Regions from separate parts of the Nocardia sp. CA-119907 genome, predicted to be linked through region 1. Evidence: riboswitches for the same ligand, from Rfam matches in the RefSeq annotation. Region 1 holds a riboswitch; the other holds the start of a gene.
The links. A riboswitch is a leader RNA that binds a small molecule or an ion and turns the genes downstream of it on or off. The one in region 1 is predicted to bind S-adenosylmethionine.

Region 1 (7,984 bases):
CCTGGGCATCGTGGGCTTCTTCATCATCCCGGTGGTCGGGTTGTTCATCGGATTCGTGCTGGGCGTGTACCTTTCGGAACTCCACCGCCTCCGCGAAAACCAACCCGCCTGGCAGGCAACGGTTCACGCCCTCGAGGGCGTCGGCCTGTCGATGCTCATCGAACTCTTCGGCGCGCTGCTGGCGACCGGGGTGTGGGTCATCGGCGCCATCGTGACCTGATTCGAGGCGGGCTCCGTCGGGTCAACAGTGGTGGACAACTCGGGTAACCGGCCCCGCTGGGGTTTCGGTCATGCCGTATGTCCGACCACCCTGAAGCGGGACGATCCCGGCAAATGAGGGTTACGGCCGGATTGTACTCACTCGATGGCGGGGAATGGGATCGTATCCGCCGCTTCGAGTTTCGGGATCTCATCGCGGCGCAGCGGCAGGGTCGGCTGTTCGGTGCGCAGGATCGGCAGGGTGGGTGCCGGATCGGTCGGAGTATCGCGTACGCGGGCGGGTAGTCGGTAGAACGCCCGCGCGTTGTCCTCGAGCACCTTGAACATATCGGTGCCGACCACATCGCAGATCAGATCGACGTCGGAATCGTCGAAGGGCCGTCCCGCCCTGGTGCCGGGCAGATCCGTGCCGAACATGAGCGCCTCGGGATTGACCGCGTGGATGCGGCGCAGCGTATCGGCCACATTCATGTGCACCCGCCCGAAGCCGGTCGCCTTCACCCGCGCGCCGCCATCGACCAGATCGAGCAGGTAGGGCAGGCCCTCCTCGGACATGCCAAGGTGGTCGATGGAGAACACCGGCAGTTTCGAGATCACCGGTTGCAGTGAGGTGAGCATGGTGCCGTCGATATAGACCTCGACATGCCAGCCGACCAGATCGTGCGCCCGCAGCGCCAGCAGGGTCATCGCGGTGATATCCGCGGCCGCGCGCTTGACGTTGAAGCGCAGTGCCCGCACACCGATGCGGTCGAGTTCGATGATCTCGGCATCGGTGGCATCGGGGTCCAATGCGGTGACGCCGACCCAGCCCTCGCCCAGTTCCGCGAGCGCCGCCTTCAGGTAGGTCTGATCGGTGCCTTGGAAGGATCCGCTGACCACGGCCCCGCCGCCGACATCGAAGAGCGACATACGCTTTCGGTAATCGGCGATGGTGAACGGGTCGGGCAGGTAGCCCTCGTTCTCGGCCAGCGGGAACCGCGGGTCGAAGATGTGGAGATGGGCATCGAACACTTGTACAGAATGCCTCAGTGAAGGATTTTCCGCTGCGGCGGACCCGACAGATTTTGCGCTGCCGCGGCCGTGTCGGATTGTCGAGTGCCACAGGAGGTGACGCTCACCCCCTGTGGCACCGGCACTAGACCTTGTGCGGTTCGCTGGCGCGCAGCATGTCCTCGCGCTCGACGACCTTGACGCGCTCGCGACCCTCCGGCTCACCGAGGGCGCGCTCGTGCGCGTCGAGGCGGTACCAGCCCTGCCAGGTGGTGAACGGGATGCCCTTGCCCTCGAGGAATTCGGTGACGGCGTCCAGTTCCGGCTTCTCGGCCGGAGTGAAATTCACGCTGTCGTCGAGCAGGCAGGCCACGGTCTCGTTGGCATCGCCCTTGGTGTGGCCGATGAGACCGACCGGACCGCGCTTGATCCAGCCGGTGACGTAGGTGGCGGGCAGGTAGCGCTGCGCACCGTCGGCGTCCTCGTCGGCGATGACGCGTCCGGCCTCGTTCGGGACCACGCCGGCCTGGTCGTCGAACGGCAGATTGGTGAGGTTCTGCGACAGGTAGCCGACCGCGCGATAGATGGCCTGGACGTCCCAGTCCTTGAAGACGCCGGTGCCCTTGACATTGCCGGTGCCGTCGAGCTGGGTGCGCTCGGTGCGCAGGCCGACGACCTTGCCGTCCTCACCGATGATCTCCGCCGGGGATTCGAAGAAGTGCAGGAACAGCTTGTGCGGGCGGTTGCCGACATCGCGGATGGCCCACTGCTCGAGGGTGTTCGCGATCATGTCGACCTGCTTGGAGTGCCGGCGCGCGGCCTCGGAGCCCTCGTCGTAGTCGATGTCCTCGGGATCGACGATGACCTCGATGGTCGGGGAGTGGTCGAGTTCGCGCAGCTCGAGCGGAGTGAACTTGGCTTGGGCAGGACCGCGGCGGCCAAAGACGTGCACCTCGACCGCCTTGTTCGCCTTCAGGCCGTTGTAGACGTTCGGCGGGATTTCGGTCGGCAGCAGTTCGTCACCGGTCTTGGCGAGCACACGCGCGACATCGAGTGCGACATTGCCGACACCGAGCACGGCGACCTTCTCGGCCTCCAGCGGCCAGGTGCGCGGCACATCCGGATGTCCGTCGTACCAGGACACGAAGTCCGCGGCGCCGTAGCTGCCGTCCAGGCCGATGCCGGGGATGTCCAGCGCGCGGTCGGCGTTGGCGCCGGTGGAGAAGATCACCGCGTCATAGAACGTGCGCAGATCGTCGAGGGTGATGTCGGTGCCGTAGTCGATATTGCCGAGCAGGCGGACCTGCGGCTTGTCGAGCACCTTGTGCAGGGCGGTGATGATGCCCTTGATGCGCGGGTGGTCGGGCGCGACGCCGTAGCGAATCAGACCGAACGGCGCCGGCATGCGCTCGTACAGGTCGATGCTCACATCGGCATCGGACTTCATCAACGCGTCGGCGGCGTAGATACCGGCCGGTCCTGCGCCCACGATCGCTATGCGAAGCGGGCGAGTCGCTGCACTGTGTTCGGTCATCTTCTTACGCGCACCCTTATGGTCGAAACAATTAATGGCGTCAGTCTTAGCTTAGGCTAACTTGGCGCACCTTCTTTGGTTGCACCTGACGATGCGGACAGGCGGCTCGCGGCTGCACAGTCGCTACGTCGGTGAGCTGACATATGGCTATGACAGCAGGCCGCAGTCTCGCGATTCTATCGGTGGCGCATGGCGCACCCTGCGGGCGGTGCGTGAACCGGATGGTTGCCATCCAGGCTCACTTATCGGAGTACCCACTGTCCGGGTGGCTATCAGATCATTGCCGCGCCGCCCGCGGTGCGAGGTCGAGCGCGGTCCGGGGGCGCCTGTCGGATACCGCTGCCCACCAGGGATGATCGACCCATGACAGAGCAGCAGGGCACCGACGACGAACCGGTGATCGAGGTCGACCAGACCGATCGCCGCACGATGGCGCCGTTCATCGCGGCGGCGGTATTCGCGGCCGTCGTCCTGGTCGCCATCGTGCTGGGCGCCGTGCTCTCGCCCGCTGAGAAAAATGTCACAGATTCGGACAAGATCGCGGCCGCGGTGCATCGCTACGCGGAGGCCAGAGGCACCACCGACAGCACACCGCCGCCCGCGGTGGCCTGCCAAGGATTCGACGAGAGCAAGTCGCCGCTGGCCGCCCAGTTCGGTGGCGCCGCGGCCGGAAAGTCGATCAAGGTCACCAACATTGACAATGCCATGGTCGACGGCGATAGGGCGAAGGCGAACGTGACCATCGCGGTCGACGGCCGGGAGACGCCGGCGACGTGGAATTTGATTCGCTCCAGCGACCGCTGGATCGTCTGCAACTGATTACCGGCGCGGCGCTGACCTGGGTTTGACATGGCGGCCCCTGCCCAGGCAATCTCGGACGCAGGTCATGAGAACCAGCGTCAAGCCCCGGCTAGCTGGTCGGCAACCCTCCTCCGCGGTGGGGTGCTCCGGGTGACGACCTGGCCGCGCACCGAAACCCAGGTGCGGCAAGCGTGGATTCACAGGAGGATCGCATGACATATGCCGGTGACATCACCCCACAGCAGGCGTGGGAGTTGTTGCGCGACAATCCCGAGGCCGTGTTGGTCGATGTGCGCACCGAGGCCGAATGGCGCTTTGTCGGCGTCCCCGATACGAGCTCGATCGATCGGCCGACGGTGCTGATCGAATGGGTCGACAGCAGTGGCGCCCGCAACGGTGAGTTCGTCGCACAGCTGACCTCGGCACTGGAGGGTCGCGACCCGGCGGCGCCCGTGGTCTTTCTCTGTCGCTCCGGGCAGCGTTCCATCGGTGCCGCGGTCGCCGCGACCGGTGTCGGGATCGAACCGTCGTACAACGTGCTCGAGGGCTTCGAGGGCCCGATCGACGAGTTCGGTCACCGCGGCGGCTCCGGCTGGCGCGCACTCGGTCTGCCGTGGCGGCAGTCATGATCACCGGTGGTGCGTTCGACAAACCGCTGCCCGAGGGGGTCGGCCCCGCGACGCTCGGCGTCCGCGGCGGCCTGCGCCGCTCCGGATTCGAGGAGACCGCCGAGGCGCTGTACCTGTCCTCCGGTTTCGTCTACGAGAGCGCCGAGGCGGCCGAGGCCGCATTCACCGGCGATATCGAACACTTCGTCTACTCCCGCTACGGCAACCCGACGGTGGCCATGTTCGAGGAGCGACTGCGCCTGATCGACGGCGCCGAGGCCGGTTTCGCGACCGCGAGCGGTATGTCGGCGGTATTCACCGCGCTCGGCGCGCTGCTGGGTGCGGGCGATCGACTCGTGGCCGCGCGCAGCCTCTTCGGCTCGTGCTTCGTGGTGTGCAACGAGATCCTGCCGCGCTGGGGTGTGGAGACCGTCTTCGTCGACGGCGATGATCTGGACCAGTGGGAGCAGGCGCTGTCGGTGCCGACCCAGGCCGTGTTCTTCGAGACGCCGGCCAACCCGATGCAGACGCTGGTTGATGTGCGCCGGGTGACCGAACTCGCCCATGCCGCGGGCGCGAAGGTGGTGCTGGACAACGTCTTTGCCACCCCGCTCCTGCAGCGTGGTTTCGAGCTCGGCGCGGATGTGCTGGTGTATTCCGGCACCAAGCACATCGACGGCCAGGGCCGGGTGCTCGGCGGCGCGATCCTCGGCCCCCGGGATTACATCGACGGTCCGGTGAAGACCCTTATGCGCCATACCGGTCCGGCGCTGAGCCCGTTCAATGCGTGGACCCTGCTCAAGGGGTTGGAGACCATGCCGCTGCGGGTGCGGCATTCGACCGAATCCGCGCTGCGCATCGCCCGCTTCCTCGAGGGCAATAAGTCCGTCTCATGGGTGCGCTATCCGTATCTGGAATCACATCCGCAACACGAGCTGGCGACCAGTCAGATGAGCGGCGGCGGCACGGTCGTCACCTTCGAGCTGAACGCGCCGGAGCACGAGGCGAAGAAGCGGGCCTTCGAGGTGCTCAACCGGTTGCGCATCGTCGATATCTCCAACAACCTCGGTGACTCCAAGACCCTGATCACCCACCCCGCCACCACCACCCACCGCGCCATGGGCCCCGAGGGCCGCGCCACCATCGGCCTGTCCGACGGCGTCGTGCGCATCTCGGTGGGGCTGGAGGATGTCGAGGATCTGCTGGGCGATTTGGACCACGCGCTGAGCTAGTACATCCGACGAACGCGACGCGATGGCATCGTGCGCCCGCGTCGCGTTCGGACTCAGTCGCGTCGGACTCAGTCGCGTTCGGACTCAAACGTGCCGGTGACTGGCTGTTGGCTCGTTGTGCTGCCGGGCGAGGGTGGGGTGTTTTGCCGGTTCGTGCGGATTAATGGCAGTCGGCTTGTTGTGCCGCCGGGGCAGCGTGGGGTGTTTTGGCGTAGCCGTGGCTATTGGCGATGAGCGGGCCTGGGTCTCGTTCGCGCGGGTGAATCGCTGTCGGCTGGTTGTGCCGCCGGGCCAGAGTTGAGGGGTCTTGGGTCTGGTTCGTGTGGGTGGATGGTTGTTGGTTCGTTGTGCCGTTGGGTCGGGGTGGGGTGTTTGGCGTAGGTGTGGCTGTTGGTGATGAGCGGGCCTGGGTCTGGTTCGTGTGGGTGGATGGTTGTTGGTTCGTTGTGCCGTTGGGTCGGGGTGGGGTGTTTGGCGTAGGTGTGGCTGTTGGTGATGAGCGGGCCTGGGTCTGGTTCGTGTGGGTGGATGGTTGTTGGTTCGTTGTGCCGTTGGGTCGGGGTGGGGTGTTTGGCGTAGGTGTGGCTGTTGGTGATGAGCGGGCCTGGGTCTGGTTCGTGTGGGTGGATGGTTGTTGGTTCGTTGTGCCGTTGGGTCGGGGTGGGGTGTTTGGCGTAGGTGTGGCTGTTGGTGATGAGCGGGCCTGGGTCTGGTTCGTGTGGGTGGATGGTTGTTGGTTCGTTGTGCCGTTGGGTCGGGGTGGGGTGTTTGGCGTAGGTGTGGCTGTTGGTGATGAGCGGGCCTGGGTCTGGTTCGTGTGGGTGGATGGTTGTTGGTTCGTTGTGCCGTTGGGTCGGGGTGGGGTGTTTGGCGTAGGTGTGGCTGTTGGTGATGAGCGGGCCTGGGTCTGGTTCGTGTGGGTGAATCGCTCTCGGCTCGTTGTGCCGGCGGGCCAGGGTTGAGGGGGATCGGGTCTCGTTCGTGTGGGCGAATGGCTGTTGGCTCGTTGTGCCGCCGGGGCGGCGTCGGATGTCGTGCCGAAAAGTGTGGCTGTCGGCGATGAGCGCCGCGGTCCGGTGAGGATGTTCGCCGGTCGCCGGGCTTTACGTCGTTATGCGGAGGTCTGTCTCATTACGCTTGGGGTATGCGAATTTCGGTTGCGGCGGACGAGCGGGTGGGGGTGGCCGAGCAGCTCGTGGTTGAACTGGGCAGGCGGGGGTTCGAGACCCTGGTGCACGGCGCGCTATCGGATACCGAGCGGAACGACTGGGCTTGGGCCAGTGCGGCGGCGGCGCGGGATGTGATCGAGGGGCGGGCCGAGCAGGCGATCGTGTGCTGTTGGACCGGGACGGGTGCGTCGATCGCCGCCAATAAGGTCGCGGGGATCCGGGCCGCGCTGTGTGGTGACGCCGTGACGGCAGCCGGTGCGCGGAAGTGGAATGACGCGAATGTGCTTGCGTTGAGCCTGCGTTCGACCTCCACCGCGGTCCTGACGGAGATTCTGGACGCCTGGTTCGGCGGCGAGCCGAGCACGGATCCGGATGACCGCGCCAATATCGCTCATCTGTCGAAAATCGAACGCGGTCACTGATCGGTCCTGGCCCGCCTACACCGCCGCACCAACGATCCGTCCTGAGCCTGAGCCTGAGCCTGAGCCTGAGCCTGAGCCTGAGCCTGAGCCTGAGCCCGTGCCGACTCTGAATCTGAGCCTGAGCCCGAGCCCGCGCCGAGCCTGAATCCGAGCCTGAGCCCGTGCCCGTGCCCGAGCCGAGCCTGAGCCCGCGCCTGAACACGAGCGAGCCAGAGCCCGAGCCTGCGCCGAGCCTGAATCCGAGCCTGTGCCTGTGCCTGAATCCGAGCGAGCTTGAGCCCGCGCCGACCCTGAATCTGAGCCCAGCCCGCGCTGGCGCCAAGCCTGAATCCGAGCCTGTGCCCGTGCCCGTGCCCGTGCCCGTGCCTGTGCCCGCGCCTGAGCCCGCGCTCAAGCCCGAGCCCGCGCCTGAACCCGAGCGAGCCTGAGCCCGCGCCGCCCCTGAATCTGAGCCCAGCCCGCGCTGGCGCCAAGCCTGAATCCGAGCCTGTGCCTGTGCCCGCGCCTGAGCCCGCGAGCGAGCCTGAGCCCGCGCCTGAACCCGAGCGAGCCTGAGCCCGCGAGCGAGCCCGAGCCCGCGCCTGAACCCGAGCGAGCCTGAGCCCGCGCCGACCCTGAATCTGAGCCCGAGCCTGTGCCCGCGCCGGCGCCAAGCCCGAATCCGAGCCTGTGCCCGTGCCCGAGCCGAGCCGAGCCTGAGCCCGCGCTCAAGCCCGAGTCCGAGCCTCCCCGCCTGCGCCTGCGCCTGAGCCCTCGCCGCGCCGTGCCTGCGCCCGTTCCCGCGCCGTGCCTGCGCCCGTTCCCGCGCCAAGCCTGCGCCCGTTCCCGCGCCGAGCCTGAGCCCGTGCCTGAGCCCCGCCGCGCTTATGCCCGCACCCGCGCCGTGCCTGCGCCTGAGCGCGCCTGAGCCCGCGTCGCGCCTGCGCCCGCCCGTTCCCGCGCCGAGCCTGAGGTTGGCCGATGCGGCGCGGATTATTGACAGCATGCTGTCAAACATGACAGCATGCTG
Region 2 (7,984 bases), 1.8 Mb from region 1:
TATCGCTGGAGGTATTCGGCGACCGCGGCGTGCTGGAACCCAGCGCACCACTGCCCGATTACTGGGAGGACGCCGTCAGCCCCTTCTACACGCCCTCGGGCCGCCCCATCCACCGCGTCGCGCCGATCTCGACGCTCGAGGACATCCTGGCTACCGCCAGCACCAGCGACGTCTTCACCAGCTGCATGAGCCACATCGCCCGCTATTACAACCGACCCGGCATCTCTTACCTGCCCATCACCGATTCCCACCTTGTTCGGTGGGCACCGGTCTGGCGCAGCGACTCCGAAACCGAGCAGATCCGCGCATTCGCTCGGGTGATCCGCGATATGGGCTGCCTCGTACAGAACTGAGCCCCAGCCGTTCCGGACACCGGGAAATCGACACCTGGCTGTCGACATTGCCCCCCGGAGTGCACCGCTATCCGCGAGGATTGCCTGGTAACCCGATCTCGATCGAGGAGCGCATATGACCGACTGGAACAAGAACATCATCGAGGAGTTCCGGACCAATAGCGGAAAGGTCGGCGGCCCGTTCGAAGGCAAGGACCTGCTGTTGCTCACCACGACCGGCGCGAGAACCGGGCTGCCGCGGACCAATCCGACGGCCTATATCCGCGACGGCGACCGTCTGGTGATCATCGCGTCCAAGGCCGGTGCACCCGGCCACCCGGACTGGTACCACAATCTGCTGGCGAATCCGAAGGTCAAGCTGGAAATCGGCACCGAAACCCTCGAGGCGACCGCCACCCCGATCACCGAGGGCCCGGAACGCGATCGGCTCTACGCCGCGATGGTGGCTGTCATGCCGGGCTTCGCCGAATACGAGACCAGGACCAGTCGGGTGATCCCGGTCGTCGCGCTGCAACCGAGCACCTGAGGACTACGTTCGACGCGCGGCCCAGACCGTGAGGGTGAACAACAGAACACCGAGAACGGCCAGACCCGCACCGACGGTCGCCGGAGCGGTATAGCCGAGACCCGCCGCGATGACGAGTCCGCCCAGCCACGCGCCCGCGGCATTGGCGATATTGAGGGCGGCGTGATTGAGCGCCGCCGCGAGCGTCTGCGCGTCGGCGGCGACATCCATCAGCCGCGTCTGCAGAGCTGGCGCGAGCGCCGCACCCGACGCGCCGATGAGGAAGGAACCGACGCCCGCGGTGTACGGATTGTGCGCGGCGGCAACGAACCCCGCGAGAATCACCACCATGGCGATCATCGAGAGATAGATCGCCCGGTCGACGCCGCGGTCGGCGAGAAAGCCGCCGACGATATTGCCCGCGACCATGCCCAGGCCGAAGAGCATGAGCACGAACGGAACCAGACCGAGCCGCATGCCCGCCACATCGGTCAGCGTGGTGGTGATGTAGGTGTAGACGGCGAACATGCCGCCGAAGCCGACGGCGCCGACCAGCAGGGTCAGCAGTACTTGCGGGCGGCGGAGTGCGCCGAGTTCGGTCATCGGGTTGGTGATCCGGATGCCGTGTAGTTCGGGAACGAACCGAATGAGGGCGGCGACCGTGACGATTCCGATCACCGCGACCACCACGAAGGCGTCGCGCCAGCCGAGATGCTGGCCCAGCCAGGTGGCGCTGGGAACGCCGACGACATTGGCGGCGCTCAATCCCAGCATAACCGCAGCAACCGCCTTTGCGCGCTGCCCTACCGGAGCCAATGTGGCGGCGGCCAGCGACGCGACACCGAAATACGCACCGTGCGGCAGGCCGGAGACGAATCGGGCGATGACGAGGGTTTCGAACGAGGGCGCGCCGACGGTCGCCGCATTTCCGATGATGAACGCCACCATCAGCGCGATGAGGAGACGTTTGCGCGGTACCCGCGCGGCCAGCGCGGCGATCACCGGCGCTCCGATGACCACGCCGAGCGCATAGGCCGATACCGCATGTCCCGCGGTCGGCTCGGAGACGTTCATGGCGCCGGCAATATCGGGCAGCAAACCCATCGTGACGAATTCGGTTGTGCCGATTCCGAATCCGCCGAGGGCCAGCGCCAGCATCGCGGGAATATGCCAGTCCGTCCGTTCGGCCTCGGCGGGTGCTGGGGTCTGAGTGGCAACGGAACCGGTCACGTCTTGATGTAACCGCCTGGCGACTCCGGTCGCTTCCCGCGTAGACGTGAGTTGCCCCACGTCAGCATCGAGAATTCGGACGAACGACTGCCGTACCGCGCATACCGGGCAGCCCGACGGCAACACACCGCTTGCGGGCGCTCAGCAGGAAGGTGAAGGTCCGGCCATATGGGTCGCGGAAACAGTGCGGGCACCCGTACCACCGGTGTGGTGCGGGTGCCCGTATGTCGCGCCCGGCGCTGGCTCTTGCCCAGCGCCGGGTATTCGGTTCGACCGGTCGGCGCGGGGCGCGCGACCGGATCGACGGTCAACCGTCAGCGCAGGGCGCGGGCCAGGTTGGCGTCGAGCGCACCGAGGAATTCCTCGGTGGTCAGGTAGCCCTGGTCGCCGCCGACGAGCAGCGCGAGGTCCTTGGTCATCTGGCCGCCTTCGACGGTCTTGATGACGACGTCCTCGAGGGTCTGCGCGAAGCCGATCACCTCGGGGGTGTTGTCCAGCTTGCCGCGGTGCTCGAGGCCGCGGGTCCAGGCGAAGATCGACGCGATCGGGTTGGTCGAGGTCGGCTTGCCCTGCTGGTGCTGGCGGTAGTGCCGGGTGACGGTGCCGTGCGCGGCCTCGGCCTCACAGGTCTTGCCGTCCGGGGTCAGCAGCACCGAGGTCATCAGGCCGAGCGAGCCGAAGCCCTGGGCCACGGTGTCGGACTGCACGTCGCCGTCGTAGTTCTTGCAGGCCCAGACGTAGCCGCCCTCCCACTTCATGGAGGAGGCGACCATATCGTCGATCAGGCGGTGCTCGTAGGTGAGGCCCGCGGCGTCGTACTGGGTCTTGAACTCGGTGTCGAAGACTTCCTGGAAGGTGTCCTTGAACATGCCGTCGTAGGCCTTGAGGATGGTGTTCTTCGTCGACATGTACACCGGGTAGTTCTGCTGCAGGCCGTAGTTGAGCGACGCGCGCGCGAAGTCCTCGATGGACTTCTTGAAGTTGTACATGCCCATGATGACGCCGCCGTCCTCGGGCATCTTCACGACTTCGTGCACGATCGGCTCGCTGCCGTCGTCCGGGGTGAAGGTGAGGGTGACCGTGCCGCCCTCGAACACCTTGAAGTCGGTGGCGCGGTACTGGTCACCGAACGCGTGACGGCCGATGATGATCGGCTTGGTCCAACCGGGAACCAGACGCGGCACATTCGAGATGATGATCGGCGCGCGGAAAATGGTGCCGCCGAGAATATTGCGGATGGTGCCGTTGGGCGAGCGCCACATCTTCTTCAGGCCGAATTCCTCGACCCGGGCCTCATCGGGGGTGATGGTGGCACATTTGACACCGACGCCGTGCTCTTTGATGGCGTTCGCGGCGTCGATGGTGACCTGGTCGTCGGTCTTGTCCCGATACTCGATGCCGAGGTCGTAGTACTCCAGGTTCACATCGAGATACGGGTGGATCAGCTTGTCCTTGATGAACTGCCAGATGATCCGGGTCATCTCGTCGCCGTCGAGTTCTACGACGGTGCCTTCAACCTTGATCTTGGACATGGATCTTCGTGTCCTCCTAGGATGGTGCCCTCATTGCACGGCCAGGCGAACACGCTTGTGAGCGGACCCTAGCTGTTCCAACAGACAACGTATATGTCCCGCGTTGTCCGCGAGACATGTGGTGCAAACAAGACAAGCGTACTGCTGCCATTGACCTCACCGCGCGGGCAGCCCCCGATGTGAAGACGCTCGAAATAGTTACCGACAAGTAGGTCGGCAGTGACGTGCGCCACCGCGAAATAGCAATGTCCGGGTATCCCGAAGGACACCCGGACAAGCTATTTCATGATCAGACCGCGACCGGAATCCGCGCGTCCTCCTCGGATCCCTCGATCAGGTTTTCCGGCTTGTCCCGAATCATCAACGCGATCACCGGAATTGCGGCGAGGAAGAATCCGGCGCCGACATAGAACGCGACGTCGTAGCTGTGGATCGAGGCACGGGCCATCAGGTTGTCGACCATCGGGTTGTTCTGCGCGAAGGTCTTGGCCGTCTGCACCGAGATCGTGGTGAGCAGCGCGGTACCGACCGCACCGCCGACCTGCTGAGCCGCGTTCAGCAGCGCACTGGCCACACCCGAGTCCTCCTCCTCGACCTGATGCAGCGCGACGGTCTGCATGCCGACGAACAGCGGGCCCATGCCGAGCGCGATCAGCACCTGCGCGGGCAGCACGCTGGCCGCGTAGCTGTCGCCGAAGCTCAGCTGCGCCAGCCACACCAGCCCGAGGACACCGAGCACGGCGCCCGCCACCATCAGCGGACGCGGGCCGAGCTTCGGCAGCAGCGCGCTGGTGACACCGGCGGAGATCGCGATGCCCGCCGGGAACGGCAGGAAGGCGAAGCCGGCCTTCAGCGACGAGTAGCCGAGGGTGATCTGGAAGTAGTAGCTCAGGAACAGGAACATCGCGAACATGGCGATCGGGATCAGCAATGCGGCGAGGAACGCGCCGCCGCGGTTGATCTCACCCGGAATATGCAGCGGCAGCAGCGGATTCGTCGAGCGGCGCTCGATGACGACGAAGGCGATCAGCAATGCGACACCGACGACGAGCAATCCGAGGGTGCTCCCGGCCAGCCAGCCGTCCTCGGCGGCGCGGCTGAATCCGTACACGATGGCGATCAGACCGAGCGTCACGGTGACCGCACCCGGCACGTCATAGCCGCCGGTGCGCGGCGTCGGCACATCCCGCACCACGAACGCCAGCGCGCCGAGCAGCGCGAGCAGTGCGATCGGGGTGTTCACCAGCAGGCACCAGCGCCACGAGGCGTACTCGGTCAGCGCCCCACCCGCGATCAGGCCGAGCGCCGCACCACCCGCGGAGATTCCGGCGAACACGCCGAATGCGGTCGCGCGCTCCTTCGCCTCGGTGAAGGTCACCGAGAGCAATGACAGCGCCGCCGGTGCGAGCAACGCCGCGAACGCGCCCTGCAGCGCACGCCCGGCAAACAGCTCGGCGCCGTTCTGCGCCAGACCGGCCACCGCGGATGCCCCGGCGAAGCCGACGAGACCGACGATGAAGATTCGGCGCCGCCCCATATAGTCGGCCAGCCGTCCGCCGAGCAGCAGCAGACCGCCGAAGATCAGTGTGTAGGCGGTGAGCATCCACTGCCTGTTGCCGTCGCTGATGTCGAGGTCCTGCTGCGCGAAGGGCAGCGAGATGGTCACGATGGTGGCGTCGAGAACCACCATGAGCTGGGCCAATGCAATCACACCCAGCGCCAGCCAGCGCGTCGAGCTGGCCTGTCTTCCTGGAACTTCCACCACTGTCGCGGTCTCGCTCACTGTCTTCTCCTAGCCGTCCGAAGTCGTGCAGTCATCCTGTCATCGACGGACATTTGTCGTCAAGAGAAAAATGTCGCATCACGACATTTGACTGTTAAGGACACGAAATGTCCCGATTGCGATAGCATGGGGCCATGCTCGAGTCATCGACGCCGATCGGCGCGAGCGCCGCAGCCGACAACGCTGTGCGCGCCACAGCAAACCCAGGGCTCGGTTCGTCCGGCGCCGGCGCGAGCGTGGGATTGCGCGAACGCAAGAAGCAGCAGACCCGGCTGCGCATCATCGAGGTCGCGTTGGACCTTTGCGACGCACAGGGATTCGACGCGACGACGGTCGAGCAGATCGCGAACGGCGCGGACGTGTCACCGCGCACCATCAACCGGTACTTCGACAGCAAAGAGGACATCGTCCTCGGGCCGGTCAAGGACTTCGGCCTCGCCATCGCCGAATGCCTGCGCGGACTTCCGGTCACCGGCAATGAACTGCTATCGCTGCGCGAGGCATTCCTGCAAGTCGTCGATCACGCCGCGGAAAGCGTCGATGGCCCCATTTCGTTCCGGCGCTTCCAGCAGATGCAGCGGATCCTGCGCAGCAGTCCGACGGTCAGCGCGCAGAGCATGGAACTCGCCGACGATAAGAACGTCGCGATCGCCGAAGCGATCGCCGACCGACTCGACACCCAGCCCGACGCGCTGCCGGTGCGCCTGGTCGTCGGCGCCTGGCAGCTGATCGGTCATCTCAGCATGGAATGTTCGAACTCGATCTTCGACGAGGCCGACACCTCGGCCGCCGCTGCCGACGCCCGCAACGCGTTCACCACATCATTCGACGAGTTCATGCGGGTGTGCACCGGGCGCACCGACGTCGCCGCGGCGGAAAACCGGTAACGGATTTCAGCCGCCGACCGCACTCCGGTTACCATGTCGGTCAGGTCATGAGTGCCAGCGCGAAGCCCCGGCTTGCTGGACGGCAACCCTCCAGCTGCGGTGGGGTGCTCCGGGTGATGACCGGGCTCTCGAAAGCCGAGAGCAAGCGCGCACTTCAGGAGGTTCCCGCCATGTGTTGTTGTCCGTCACCCGCATTCCGTTGAAACCTGCTGGCGAACAACCCCTTTGGAGCAAGACATGAGTGACCCCAACGCGTCCGCGACCGATATCGATTCCGCCGGAATCGATCCGGCGCAGTGGTCCTTCGAGACCAAGCAGATCCACGCGGGCCAGACGCCCGACGAGATCACCGGCGCACGCGCACTCCCGATCTACCAGACCACCTCGTACGCCTTCCGTGATACCGATCACGCGGCCGCACTGTTCGGGCTGGCCGAGCCGGGCAATATCTACACCCGGATCATGAACCCGACCCAGGATGTGGTCGAGCAGCGCATCGCCGCCCTGGAGGGCGGTGTCGCCGCGCTGTTGCTGGCCTCCGGTCAGGCCGCGGAGACCTACGCGATCCTCAATCTCGCCGCCGCTGGCGATCACATCGTCTCCAGCCCGCACCTCTACGGCGGCACCTACAACCTGTTCCACTACTCGCTGCCCAAGCTCGGCATCGAGGTGTCCTTCGTCGAGGATCCGGACGATCTCGAGCAGTGGCGCGCGGCGATCCGGCCGAATACCAAGGCCTTCTACGGCGAGACCATCGCCAACCCGAGCAGTGCGATCTTCGATATCCGCGGCATTTCCGCGATCGCGCACGCGGCGGGCCTGCCGCTGATCGTCGACAATACGGTCGCGACCCCGTACCTGATCCAGCCGCTGGCCCACGGCGCGGACATCGTCGTGCATTCGGCGACCAAGTACCTGGGCGGGCACGGTTCGGCGGTGGCCGGCGTGATCGTCGACGGCGGCGCCTTCGACTGGACCGTGCGCGACGCGCAGGGCGAATCCCGCTTCCCCGGTTTCACCACCCCGGACCCGAGCTACCACGGCGCGGTCTTCGCCGATCTCGGCGCTCCGGCCTATGCACTCAAGGCGCGGGTGCAGCTGCTGCGCGACCTCGGCGCGGCGATATCGCCGTTCAACGCGTTCCTGATCAGTCAGGGCATCGAAACGCTGAGCCTGCGGCTGGAGCGCCACGTCGCCAACGCACAGGCGGTCGCCGAATTCCTGAGCACGCATCCGGCCGTGGAATCGGTGTTCTACGCGGGCCTGCCGTCCTCGCCGTGGCATCGACGCGCCGCCGAACTGGCACCGAAGGGCGCGGGCGCGATCGTCGCGTTCGAACTGCGCGGCGGCGTCGATGCGGGCAAGAAGTTCGTGGACGCGTTAGCCCTGCACAGCCATGTAGCTAACATCGGGGATGTGCGTTCTCTCGTAATCCACCCGGCGTCCACGACACACTCGCAGTTGACGCCCGCTGAGCAACTGGCCTCCGGCGTCACCCCGGGGCTGGTCCGACTCGCCGTGGGCATCGAGGGGATCGATGACATCCTGGCCGATCTGCGAGCCGGTTTCGCGGCGGCTACGACGTGACTGTGAGTGCCGACCCGAGTACCGTCCGTTCGTCCGCGGTGGCCCTGCCACCGCCGGACGGGCGGCTCGGCATCATCGCCATCGGGGATGTGCGGCTGGAGAACGGC

Region 2: another riboswitch for S-adenosylmethionine. It lies ahead of ACQP2D_RS38470 (bifunctional o-acetylhomoserine/o-acetylserine sulfhydrylase); the one in region 1 lies ahead of ACQP2D_RS03160 (rhodanese-like domain-containing protein).

Annotation. Positions count from the first base shown of each region.
Region 1 is NZ_CP192091.1:663,583-671,566, forward strand. It holds gene ACQP2D_RS03140 (DUF456 domain-containing protein) at 1-220, shown strand, start outside; gene ACQP2D_RS03145 (amidohydrolase family protein) at 358-1,230, opposite strand; gene ACQP2D_RS03150 (FAD-dependent oxidoreductase) at 1,355-2,743, opposite strand; gene ACQP2D_RS03155 (Rv0361 family membrane protein) at 3,107-3,562, shown strand; SAM riboswitch class IV at 3,626-3,742, shown strand; gene ACQP2D_RS03160 (rhodanese-like domain-containing protein) at 3,757-4,173, shown strand; gene ACQP2D_RS03165 (O-succinylhomoserine sulfhydrylase) at 4,170-5,384, shown strand; gene ACQP2D_RS03170 (RpiB/LacA/LacB family sugar-phosphate isomerase) at 6,529-6,975, shown strand.
Region 2 is NZ_CP192091.1:8,498,936-8,506,919, forward strand. It holds gene ACQP2D_RS38440 (LysR family transcriptional regulator) at 1-353, shown strand, start outside; gene ACQP2D_RS38445 (nitroreductase family deazaflavin-dependent oxidoreductase) at 469-879, shown strand; gene ACQP2D_RS38450 (MFS transporter) at 883-2,016, opposite strand; gene ACQP2D_RS38455 (NADP-dependent isocitrate dehydrogenase) at 2,403-3,620, opposite strand; gene ACQP2D_RS38460 (MFS transporter) at 3,910-5,403, opposite strand; gene ACQP2D_RS38465 (TetR family transcriptional regulator) at 5,538-6,290, shown strand; SAM riboswitch class IV at 6,334-6,444, shown strand; gene ACQP2D_RS38470 (bifunctional o-acetylhomoserine/o-acetylserine sulfhydrylase) at 6,528-7,877, shown strand; gene metX (homoserine O-acetyltransferase MetX) at 7,874-7,984, shown strand, end outside.